Regions from separate parts of the Carnobacterium iners genome, predicted to be linked through region 1. Evidence: a T-box and tRNA genes for the amino acid it is inferred to sense, from the RefSeq annotation. Region 1 holds a T-box; the other holds one or more tRNA genes.
The links. The T-box of region 1 lies ahead of pheS (phenylalanine--tRNA ligase subunit alpha). A T-box ahead of a tRNA ligase gene usually reads a tRNA of that ligase, here a tRNA-Phe.
Positions count from the first base shown of each region.

Region 2: it encodes a tRNA-Phe, which carries the amino acid that the T-box ahead of pheS (phenylalanine--tRNA ligase subunit alpha) is inferred to sense. The anticodon was not compared.

Region 1 is NZ_FXBJ01000002.1:2,484,524-2,490,515, reverse strand. Features, by position in the region: gene B9Y54_RS11900 (M23 family metallopeptidase) at 1-442, shown strand, start outside; gene B9Y54_RS11895 (TrmH family RNA methyltransferase) at 530-1,288, shown strand; gene B9Y54_RS11890 (HD domain-containing protein) at 1,443-1,955, shown strand; gene B9Y54_RS11885 (winged helix-turn-helix transcriptional regulator) at 2,141-2,509, shown strand; T-box leader at 2,575-2,813, shown strand; gene pheS (phenylalanine--tRNA ligase subunit alpha) at 2,876-3,922, shown strand; gene pheT (phenylalanine--tRNA ligase subunit beta) at 3,927-5,992, shown strand, end outside.
Region 2 is NZ_FXBJ01000002.1:2,095,837-2,101,828, reverse strand. Features, by position in the region: rRNA gene B9Y54_RS10070 (23S ribosomal RNA) at 1-1,857, shown strand, start outside; rRNA gene rrf (5S ribosomal RNA) at 1,947-2,062, shown strand; tRNA gene B9Y54_RS10060 (tRNA-Asn) at 2,074-2,146, shown strand; tRNA gene B9Y54_RS10055 (tRNA-Ser) at 2,200-2,288, shown strand; tRNA gene B9Y54_RS10050 (tRNA-Glu) at 2,301-2,372, shown strand; tRNA gene B9Y54_RS10045 (tRNA-Val) at 2,384-2,456, shown strand; tRNA gene B9Y54_RS10040 (tRNA-Asp) at 2,472-2,544, shown strand; tRNA gene B9Y54_RS10035 (tRNA-Phe) at 2,559-2,634, shown strand; tRNA gene B9Y54_RS10030 (tRNA-Tyr) at 2,647-2,730, shown strand; tRNA gene B9Y54_RS10025 (tRNA-Trp) at 2,758-2,828, shown strand; tRNA gene B9Y54_RS10020 (tRNA-His) at 2,864-2,936, shown strand; tRNA gene B9Y54_RS10015 (tRNA-Gln) at 2,946-3,017, shown strand; tRNA gene B9Y54_RS10010 (tRNA-Cys) at 3,049-3,119, shown strand; tRNA gene B9Y54_RS10005 (tRNA-Leu) at 3,150-3,233, shown strand; gene B9Y54_RS10000 (phosphoenolpyruvate carboxykinase (ATP)) at 3,483-5,123, shown strand; gene B9Y54_RS09995 (aspartate aminotransferase type Ic) at 5,553-5,992, shown strand, end outside.

The sequences.
Region 1 (5,992 bases):
AGTCCCACAAGCGCCATCAATTGGGGCGACAAAACCAACGGGCTCTAGCAACGGAGCCGGATTTGTTCGTCCAAGTAATGGTGTAGTAACGTCGCCTTATGGTTACCGTGTCCATCCAATTACTGGAGAACATACTTTACATGGTGGAACAGATTTTGGTGGTAATGGAGCTATTGTGGCTGCCCAAGGTGGAGTAGTTGAAGTAGCAGGATACGATTCTGGCTGGGGAAACCATGTTACTATTAACCATGGTAATGGCTTGAAAACGCTGTATGCTCATATGGTATCCGGTAGTCTAGCAGTAGCGCCTGGGCAAAATGTTTCTCAAGGACAACATTTAGGCATAATGGGTACAACGGGTTCATCAACGGGTGTTCATTTGCATTTCGAAGTTTACGTGAACGGGAATCGTGTTAATCCAGCCTCTTATTTAGGCTTGTAAAAATTAAAAAATCTCTCTATAAAAGAAGAGATTTTTTTAATAGGGCAAAAGAGTTAATGAATGGCATGAATTGGAGGATTTAAAAAGATGGAAACAATCTCATCAGCCAAAAATGAGCGGGTAAAATCGTGGAAAAAGTTGCAAACGAAAAAGGGACGTGAAAAAACAGGAGCTTATCTCATTGAAGGTTTTCATTTAATAGATGAAGCAGTAAAAAATCAAGCATCTATTTTGGAAGTCATGATAAGTGAAGACTTAAAAGAATCAGCAACGATTTCTCTACCTGAAGATAAGAAAGTTCTTATTTCAAAAGAAATTTCTAAGCAGCTGAGCGAAACTCAAACAACTCAAGGGATTTTTGCTGTTGTTGAAAAAAAAGACAGTTCACGAATACCTATACTAGAAAAACCTTATTTATTTTTAGATAATGTTCAAGATCCTGGCAATCTTGGAACCATGATTCGAACAGCTGATGCAGCAGGCTTTGGCGGTGTTGTTTTAGGTAAAGGAACGGTTGATTTATATAATAATAAAGTGATCCGTTCGATGCAGGGGAGTCATTTTCATATCCCTATTTTCCGAGATGAGTTAACTAAGTGGTTTGATTTATTTAAGAATGCAGGCTTTCCTGTTTATGGAACAGAATTAAACGAGTTAGCTGTTTCTTATCGAGATATTCCACCGCAAGCGATTTTTGCCGTAGTAATGGGCAATGAAGGAAATGGAATGGACAAAAAGTTATTAGAAAAAACAACAAAGAATATCTATATTCCTATTACGGGTCAAGCAGAATCGCTAAATGTAGCGATAGCTGCTGGTATTTTAATGTTTGCTTTAACAAAATAAATAATTTATGAATAGCTGTACTTAACATATTAAGTTTTAGTTACAATAGCTAAAATTAACTTATAAGGCTTCTCAATCAAATAAAAAAAGTGTATCATGTAGTTTACTAGGAAGAAATTTCTAAACTCTATAGAATAGAAAAGGAAGTCTGTGAATGTCTGAGCTGAAATGGAAGCAAGATTTAGAATATGTAGCCTTAATTGAAGATTTACTCGATCGTGAAGAAGTAAAAAAACTAAAAGAGTATACCCAACATCACTTTACAACACGTCTAGAACACTCGATTAGCGTTTCTTATCTTAGTTACCGTATTGCAAAAAGATATGGTTTAGATACTAGATCAACTGCACGTGCTGGTTTACTTCATGATTTATTTTACTACGACTGGAGAACAACAAAGTTTAATGAAGGAACTCATGCTTACGTTCATCCACGTATGGCTTGTGAGAATGCTAAGAAAATTACTGAGTTAAATGAATTAGAATGCGATATCATCATCAAACATATGTGGCTAGCAACAGTAGCCTTACCGAAATACAAAGAAAGTTACATCGTAACTTTTGTAGATAAATATTGCGCTGTAAAAGAAGTAGCGGTTCCTTTGTCTGGAAAAGTAAATAATCGTTTGAAAAATATGTGGGCAAGACTAAAAACTGTCCAAGCATAGGCTGAAATCTTAAAAAGCTAATCGAATGAATAGAATAAAAAGTTTTCTCACCATATAATTCGGTGAGAAAACTTTTTTCTGATATAAGTAGGTTAGAGTAAGAAAAAAAATCCAATAAAAAAACTAGTTTACTTACTATGAATAACCAAAAATGATATAATAAAATAAAGAGGTGAGCAAATACTATGGCAATAAAAGAAGTAGATCAAAAAAATGAATGTGATTCTAAACAAAAAGAAATCTGTCCTAAGTTTGAACGCACGTTTTCTATCTTAGGAAAAAAATGGATGGGTCTAATCATTGATGTGTTATTAGAAGGACCCCAGCGATTTAAAAATATTGCTTCAGCTATCCCTAATGTTAGTGATCGAGTGCTGGTAGAACGCTTAAAAGAGCTAGAACAAGAGGGACTAGTCTTGCGGACAGTTGATCCCAATGCTGCTATGCGAGTAGCCTATAGTTTGACTAATAAAGGCAAAGACTTAAAAGACGTTATGAAAGCTGTACAAATTTGGGCTGATGTTTGGGTTTGTGTGGAGGAGTCTAATTTCTAATAATTGCTTGACTCTCTGTCATCCTTTAGGTAAACTGATTTAGGATGAAAAAATAAAATAGATAATTAAAAATGATAATGGAAAAAAGTAATTTGGTATAATCTAAAAGAGAGAACAAATACCCGAGGCTGAAAGTATTTGTCTAGAAGACCAAATGAACATTCACTTCCGTAGTTGACTTTGGAATTTACGTTAGGTAATGAAAAAAGATCCGGTATACGCCGTTATGTAAATGAAGTGTAGATTTAAGCTTGGTTTAAATCTAAACAAGGGTGGTACCGCGATATGTAGCCTCGTCCCTTTTAAGGATGAGGCTTTTTTTGTGTCTAAAAATAGATAAAATAAAGTACAAAAAAGGAGAACGGTATGGAGTTAAAACAAAAATTAGAGGCTTTGAAAGAAGAAGCCCTTGAAAAAATTGGTCAAGCAAAAAGTCTTTCTTTGCTTGACCAAGTCCGTGTTGCTTATTTAGGGAAAAAAGGTCCCATTACAGAAGTACTAAGAGGGATGAAAGATGTTTCAGCACAAGAACGCCCTATCATTGGTGCAGCAGCTAATGAAGTTAGAGACGCTATAGCCATTCAATTAGAAAGTCAAAAAGCAATATTAGAGTTAGAAAAAATTAACCGTGATTTAGCAAGAGAAGCTATTGACGTAACTTTGCCAGGTAAACAAGTTTCAACTGGACAATCACATGTATTAACGCAAATTATGGAAGAGATAGAAGATTTATTTATTGGAATGGGCTACCAAGTCATCGAAGGGCCAGAAGTTGAAGAAGACAAATACAATTTTGAACGAATGAATTTGCCTAAACACCATCCAGCTCGTGATATGCAAGACACTTTTTATATTACCAAAGATACGTTACTGCGCACCCATACTTCACCTGTTCAAGCTAGAACGATGGATAAACATGATTTTTCTAAGGGACCACTAAAAATGATTAGCCCTGGTAAAGTTTACCGAAGAGACAGTGATGATGCTACTCACTCACATCAATTCCATCAAATTGAAGGTCTAATTATTTCAGAAGCGATAACAATGGCCGATTTAAAAGGCACACTAGAAGTTTTTGCTAAGAAGTTATTTGGTGCTGAACGTGAAATCAGACTGAGACCAAGTTATTTCCCTTTTACTGAGCCATCTGTAGAGGTTGACGTAAGTTGCTTTAAGTGTGGGGGATCTGGATGTAATGTCTGTAAGCAGACAGGTTGGATTGAAATTTTAGGTTCAGGAATGGTCCATCCGAATGTTTTAGAAATGGCGGGTATTGATTCTACTAAATATAGTGGGTTTGCTTTTGGCTTAGGGCCAGATCGTGTAGCGATGTTAAAATATGGAATCGATGATATCAGACATTTTTATCAAAATGATGTTCGTTTTCTAAATCAATTTAAGGTAAAGGAGTAAACTCATGAATGTATCGTATCAATGGTTATCAGAGTATTTAGATTTAACGGGTATCACACCTGAAGGTTTAGCAGATAAAATGTCACGGACAGGTATCGAGGTAGAAGATATTTTTGTTCCAGAAACGGGCTTGAAAAAAATTGTTGTCGGTCATGCTATTAAGGTAGAAGATCATCCGGATTCAGACCATTTACACGTCTGTCAAGTAGATATTGGCGAAGAAGAATTATCACAAATCGTTTGTGGTGCTCCAAATATTGCAACAGGCCAAAAAATTATTGTTGCTTTACCAGGTTCAAGAATTACAGGCAATATGAAAATTAAAAAAAGTAAAATGCGTGGTCAAGCATCGAACGGAATGGTTTGTTCTCTATCAGAATTAGGCTTTTCTGAGAAAGTCGTTCCTAAAAAATACGCAGATGGGATTTACGTATTACCCGGTGAAGCTATTCCTGGAGAGCCAGTCTTTTCTTATTTAGCAATGGATGATGCTGTTTTAGATTTATCTATTACACCTAACAGAGCAGATGCATTAAGCATGCGAGGAGTTGCTCATGAAGTAGGGGCTATTTACGATAGAAAACCTCTTTTTAAAGAGGTTCTATTAAATGAAATGGAAAATGAAAAAATAGCAGATTATATTAATCTAGCGATTGCTGATAAAGAAGATACACCTTTTTACAGTATGCGAATCATTAAAAATGTGAAGATTGCTGAAAGTCCAATGTGGCTTCAAACGAAGTTAATGAATGCAGGTATTCGTCCTTTGAATAATGTTGTTGATATCACAAATTATATCTTATTAGAATATGGCCAACCTCTACATGCATTTGATTATGATCGACTAGCATCAAAAAAAATTCTTGTTCGCCGAGCAGCAGAAGGCGAAAATTTGGATACACTAGATGGTGAAACTCGTCAATTAACAAGCGAGATGATTGTGATTACAAACGGTGAAAAACCAGTAGCATTAGCGGGTATTATGGGTGGATTGGGAACAGAAATTCAAGAAGATACAGTGAATATTGCATTAGAGTCAGCTTTATTTGAACCAGTAGCTATTCGTAAAACAGCTAAAGAACTTAACTTACGTAGCGAAAGCAGTTCTCGTTACGAAAAAGGCATTAACCAGGCAACGATTCTATCTGCTAGTGCTCATGCAGCAGCTTTAATAGAAGAATTAGCAGGTGGTAGTGTTGTCAGTGGAGCAGCTGTTGTTTCCAACATAGAAGTAGAAAATATACTTGTTTCTATTACGTTAGAAAAACTAAATCGCTCTTTAGGAACAGCTATAAAGACCGATGAAGTTCTATCTATTTTCAAACGCCTAGGCTTTAGTGTTAGTGAAGAAAATGGATTGTTTGAAGTATCTATTCCACCTCGTCGTTTGGATATTTCAATTGAAGCAGATTTGTTAGAAGAAGTTGCTCGTATTTATGGCTACGACAATCTTCCTTCAACTTTGCCGATTATTGAATCTACTCCAGGTAAACTAGATGACAAACAACGAATCGTCCGTCATACCAGACATTACCTAGAAGGATCAGGACTATCTCAAGCGATTAGTTATGTTCTTACAACGCCAGAAAAAGCTGGACAATTTGTTATGCGTGAAAGTGACGCTACTAAATTGGATTTCCCAATGAGTGAAGATCGTAGTACCTTAAGAATGAACCTTGTTAGCGGACTACTTGATAATGTCCACTACAATACGGCTCGTAAAAATACTGACGTAGCTTTATATGAAATTGGACGCGTCTTTTATAAGAACGAGGGCAGCTTATTGCCGATAGAAGAAGAGCATCTTGCGGGTGTTTTAACGGGTTCATTACTAGAAAATAGCTGGCAAGAAAAAGCTGGGAAAGTAGATTTTTTCAATTTAAAAGGAATAGTCGAAGGATTATTTGAAACATATGGTTTAACAGAACCCTTAACATTTATAACAGATAAAGACCGTGAAGGGATGCATCCTGGCAGAACAGCGGCCATTTATTTGGGAGAGCAATCGATCGGTTTTATCGGTCAAATTCATCCTTTAATGGCTAAAGAATACGAAATAAAAGAAACGTA
Region 2 (5,992 bases), 390 kb from region 1:
TAAGTGGAAAAGGATGTGGGGTTGCTTAGACAACTAGGATGTTGGCTCAGAAGCAGCCATCATTTAAAGAGTGCGTAATAGCTCACTAGTCGAGTGACCCTGCGCCGAAAATTTACCGGGGCTAAACATAACACCGAAGCTGTGGATAGAACTTAGGTTCTATGGTAGGAGAGCGTTCTAAGGGCGTCGAAGCTAGACCGTGAGGACTGGTGGAGCGCTTAGAAGTGAGAATGCCGGTATGAGTAGCGAAAGACGGGTGAGAATCCCGTCCACCGAATGACTAAGGTTTCCTGGGGAAGGCTCGTCCTCCCAGGGTTAGTCGGGACCTAAGTCGAGGCCGATAGGCGTAGACGATGGACAACAGGTTGAGATTCCTGTACCAGTTTGTTTTGTTTGAACAATGGAGGGACACGGTAGGCTAAGGAATACGCACTGTTGGATATGTGCGTCCAAGCAACAAGTCTTGAGGTGAGTCAAATGCTTGCCTCTATTAAGGACAAGTTGTGATGGGGAGAGAAATTAAGTATCGAAGTTCCCGATGTCACACTGTCAAGAAAAGCTTCTAGTTAGAAACAATCTGCCCGTACCGCAAACCGACACAGGTAGTCGAGGAGAGAATCCTAAGGTGTGCGAGCGAACTCTCGTTAAGGAACTCGGCAAAATGACCCCGTAACTTCGGGAGAAGGGGTGCTGACCAATTGGTCAGCCGCAGTGAATAGGCCCAAGCAACTGTTTATCAAAAACACAGGTCTCTGCTAAATCGAAAGATGACGTATAGGGGCTGACGCCTGCCCGGTGCTGGAAGGTTAAGAGGATGGGTTAGCTCTCGAGCGAAGCTCAGAATTGAAGCCCCAGTAAACGGCGGCCGTAACTATAACGGTCCTAAGGTAGCGAAATTCCTTGTCGGGTAAGTTCCGACCCGCACGAAAGGCGTAATGATTTGGGCACTGTCTCAACGAGAGACTCGGTGAAATTATAGTACCTGTGAAGATGCAGGTTACCCGCGACAGGACGGAAAGACCCCATGGAGCTTTACTGCAGTTTGATATTGAGTGTTTGTACAGCTTGTACAGGATAGGTAGGAGCCTATGAAGCCAGGACGCTAGTCTTGGTGGAGGCAATGGTGGGATACTACCCTTGCTGTATGACCACTCTAACCCTCAGCCATGATCTGGCTGGGAGACAGTGTCTGACGGGCAGTTTGACTGGGGCGGTCGCCTCCTAAAGTGTAACGGAGGCGCCCAAAGGTTCCCTCAGAATGGTTGGAAATCATTCGTAGAGTGTAAAGGCAGAAGGGAGCTTGACTGCGAGACCTACAAGTCGAGCAGGGACGAAAGTCGGGCTTAGTGATCCGGTGGTTCCGTATGGAAGGGCCATCGCTCAACGGATAAAAGCTACCCTGGGGATAACAGGCTTATCTCCCCCAAGAGTCCACATCGACGGGGAGGTTTGGCACCTCGATGTCGGCTCATCGCATCCTGGGGCTGTAGTCGGTCCCAAGGGTTGGGCTGTTCGCCCATTAAAGCGGTACGCGAGCTGGGTTCAGAACGTCGTGAGACAGTTCGGTCCCTATCCGTCGCGGGCGCAGGAAATTTGAGAGGAGCTGTCCTTAGTACGAGAGGACCGGGATGGACACACCGCTGGTGTACCAGTTGTTCTGCCAAGAGCATCGCTGGGTAGCTATGTGTGGACGGGATAAACGCTGAAAGCATCTAAGCGTGAAGCCCCCCTCAAGATGAGATTTCCCATCACGTAAGTGAGTAAGACCCCTGAGAGATGATCAGGTAGATAGGTTGGAAGTGGAAGTACAGCGATGTATGGAGCGGACCAATACTAATCGGTCGAGGACTTAACCATTTTTAAACGATGAAGAAACAGTTTTATTGTCTTATAGTTAAACACTATCCAGTTTTGAGAGAACAACGTTCTCTTATAACTAAAAGATGTGTGGTGGCGATGGCAAGAAGGTCACACCTGTTCCCATGCCGAACACAGCAGTTAAGCTTCTTAGCGCCGATGGTAGTGAAGGGTTTCCCTTTGTGAGAGTAGGACGCTGCCGCGCATCTTTATTTTTCCGCAATAGCTCAGCTGGTAGAGCGCATGACTGTTAATCATGATGTCGCAGGTTCGAATCCTGCTTGCGGAGTACATAGATATCTATGGAAATAAATGAATAGAGAGTTCTATTAGAACGACCTTGGAGAGTTGTCCGAGCGGCCGAAGGAGCATGATTGGAAATCATGTAGGCGGTGCACACTGTCTCAAGGGTTCGAATCCCTTACTCTCCGTCATCCTAGTTTGGCCCGTTGGTCAAGTGGTTAAGACACCGCCCTTTCACGGCGGTATCACGGGTTCGAATCCCGTACGGGTCATGTTGGTTACTGGAGGTTTAGCTCAGCTGGGAGAGCATCTGCCTTACAAGCAGAGGGTCGGCGGTTCGATCCCGTCAACCTCCATGTTTAAAATTTAAAGGTCTCGTGGTGTAGGGGTTAACATGTCTGCCTGTCACGCAGAAGATCGCGGGTTCGATTCCCGTCGAGACCGTTGCAACAAATTAAGGCCTGGTAGCTCAGTTGGTAGAGCACTTGATTGAAGCTCAAGGTGTCGGCAGTTCGATTCTGTCCCAGGCCACCATTTTTTAATAGCGGAGGGGTAGCGAAGTGGCTAAACGCGGCGGACTGTAAATCCGCTCCTTCGGGTTCGGCAGTTCGAATCTGCCCCCCTCCACCATTTTTTTAAAGAGTGACCTTTTTTTATAGGGATATAGTTCAATGGTAGAATTATGGTCTCCAAAACCATCGATGTGGGTTCGAATCCTACTATCCCTGTGTTGTATTTTTAAAAAAACTACCCTTTTATTATGGCGATTGTGGCGAAGTGGTTAACGCACCGGATTGTGGTTCCGGCATTCGTGGGTTCGATCCCCATCAGTCGCCTTTTTTTATTGGGCTATAGCCAAGCGGTAAGGCAAGGGACTTTGACTCCCTTATGCGTTGGTTCGAATCCAGCTAGCCCAGTTTTATTTTTTAACCAATCCAATTTAATGATGGCGGTATAGCCAAGTGGTAAGGCAGAGGTCTGCAAAACCTCCATCACCGGTTCAAATCCGGTTACCGCCTTATTCGATAGATTGATTGTTTACCTATCATGCCGACGTGGCGGAATTGGTAGACGCGCTGGACTCAAAATCCTGTGCCCGCGAGGGCGTGCCGGTTCGATTCCGGCCGTCGGTATAAAAAAGACACCAAAACGTTAAGTTATCTTAATGTTTTGGTGTCTTTTTACGTATAATTTTGCACTAGTAAATGATTGTATCTTTTTATTGTAAACTAACGGTCTTTTTTGATATGATAAGTGTAGTAATTGAAAGCGCTTTAAAGTAAGTATGAACAGTGGTAATCTAGTAAGGAGGAGGATATTCGTTTCATTTTTCTATCAAATAGAGATACATTATGTCAACTATTTATAAGGGAGTGGATTAAATGTCAACTAAAGAAACTTTTCAAAAATCAGAAATAAGAAAAGATAACACTATTTTTTCATCTTTAAGATCAGTCGTTGAGACAGCTATGTACGGAAATAATGTGAAAAAAGTAATAAGTACAAGTAAAGCGTATAAGTTAGCTTTGAATTCTCCAGGTACAATAGTGACAGATTTATTAGTAAAGTATCCAGAAAAATTAGGTCTTCCAGACGCTGCTAAAGTTTTAGTAGAAAATGGTGGAGCTATTGTTGGTAGAACAGCAGTTGCAAGAAGAATAGTAGGAAATAATAAAGAAGAGGACGTTAAATTGGCTTCAATCGCTAGAGAGGCTGTTTACCAAGGGTCTTTAACTGAACGATATAAAGCAAGTGCATATGTTGGTTTAGATAAAGAGTTTATGATAAAAGCTCATCTCTCTGTTCCGAAAGGGCAAGAAAATAATTTATATTCTTGGTTGTTAAATTTTCAAATAACGAATGATTTTTATGATGACATGTATTCTAATTCACATGAGATAGATGCAGGTGATATTTTCATCTATTCTGATCCTTACTGGAAACATCCTGACTACCCACTTGGGTTAGCTTATTTCGATACCGATCATAATACAGCTGTTATCTTGGGTCTTAATTATTTTGGAGAATTAAAAAAAGCTACACTTACTTTAGCCTGGGGTACAGCTCATAAAATTGGTTTTGCTTCTTGTCATGGAGGACAAAAGAAATTCACATTACCTAATGACACAAATTATGTATCAGCTTTTTTTGGTCTATCCGGTTCAGGCAAATCAACATTGACACACGCTAAGCATAATGGTAAATATCCTATTGAGGTTTTACACGATGATGCGTTTATAATCTCATTAACAGACGGATCGTCTATTGCATTAGAACCAGCTTATTTTGATAAAACACAAGATTATCCTTCAGATCATGAAGAGATTGATTATTTTGTAACCGTACAGAACGTTGCTGTTACGTTAGATAATCTAAATAATAAGGTGCTATTAACAGAAGATGTAAGAAATGGGAATGGTCGCACTGTAAAATCACGTTATTCAACACCAAATAGAGTCGATCGATTTGAAGAACCGATTAATGCCATTTATTGGATTATGAAAGATGACAGCCTTCCACCAGTAATTAAAGTTGATGACCCTACCTTAGCAGCAAGTTTTGGCGCTACACTAGCAACAAAACGTTCGACAGCAGAGCGCTTAAAAGAAGGCGTAGATATGAATAAATTAGTTATCGTTCCTTACGCTAATCCATTTAGAGTTTATCCATTAACGGAAGATTATGAACAATTCAAACATCTTTTTGAGGTAAATGGAATTGATTGTTATATTATAAATACTGGTTTTTTCTTAGATAAAAAAATTACACCATCGGTAACCCTTAATAGTATAGAAGCTATTGTAGAGGCTAAGGCTAAATTCAATTCTTTTGGTAACATCAAACACTTAAGCTACATGAGTGTAGAGGGATATGAACCAGATTTTGATAATGAAACCTATAAACAATTGGTCCATGAAAGATTGCAAATGCGTGTAGACCATATAATAGAAAAAAACGCGGCAGGTGGTCTTGATATTTTACCTGATGAAGTCTTAGCTGCAATGAAAAAAATAATTAAATAAATAAAAATGAAATGAGCAAAAGGTTAGTTTATGTTTATACGAGCTATTTCCTATTAAACGGTAGAATAAATAATAGTAGGCTAGTTATTATTTTCTATCAATGGCATAAGAGAAGTTCATTATTGATAATGGCTAATATATCTATTAAGATAAAGGAAGATTATATAGGGAGGTTAACGAAATATAAAGCAGATAGATTCAATAAAATACCAGAAAATAAAAAGATTAGTTCATACGATTACTTTCAATTATAATGGGAAAGTTATTAATTACTCAGATAGAACGGTATTTATTATTAAAAAGTATACTCCATATGCTGTTGATAGGTTTAATGAAATAGTGATAAGGTAGGGTATTTCTATAAGAATAGCGTTTCATTAAAAATATAGCACGTAAAAAATTGTGATAAAAGAGAAGAGGGATGGTTCTATGGGGTTAAATAATGATAAAGCAACTCGACATTTAAGTAGTTTAGAAAAAGAATACGAAAATTATCTAGAGTATCCACTTAATTTAAATATTACTAGGGGTATCCCTAGTGAAGAACAATTACAATTATCTCAAGAAATGTTGGGAATGCTTAATGATCCAGAAGATTTTTTGAGTAAAAATAAAATGGATATCCGTAATTATGGAGAGTTGACAGGTATTATAGAGGCTAAGGAACTATTCTCTGCTATTTTAGGATCAGAAAGTAGAGAAACAATTATTGGTGGAAACTCAAGTCTGAGTTTAATGTATTTTGTTTTAACGACTAAATTATTCATGGGCTCAGTACCTTGGAAAACTAAATCTCCTATCAAATTTTTATGTCCAAGTCCAGGTTATGATCGTCATTTTTCTATGACTGAAAAGCTGGGAATTGAAAT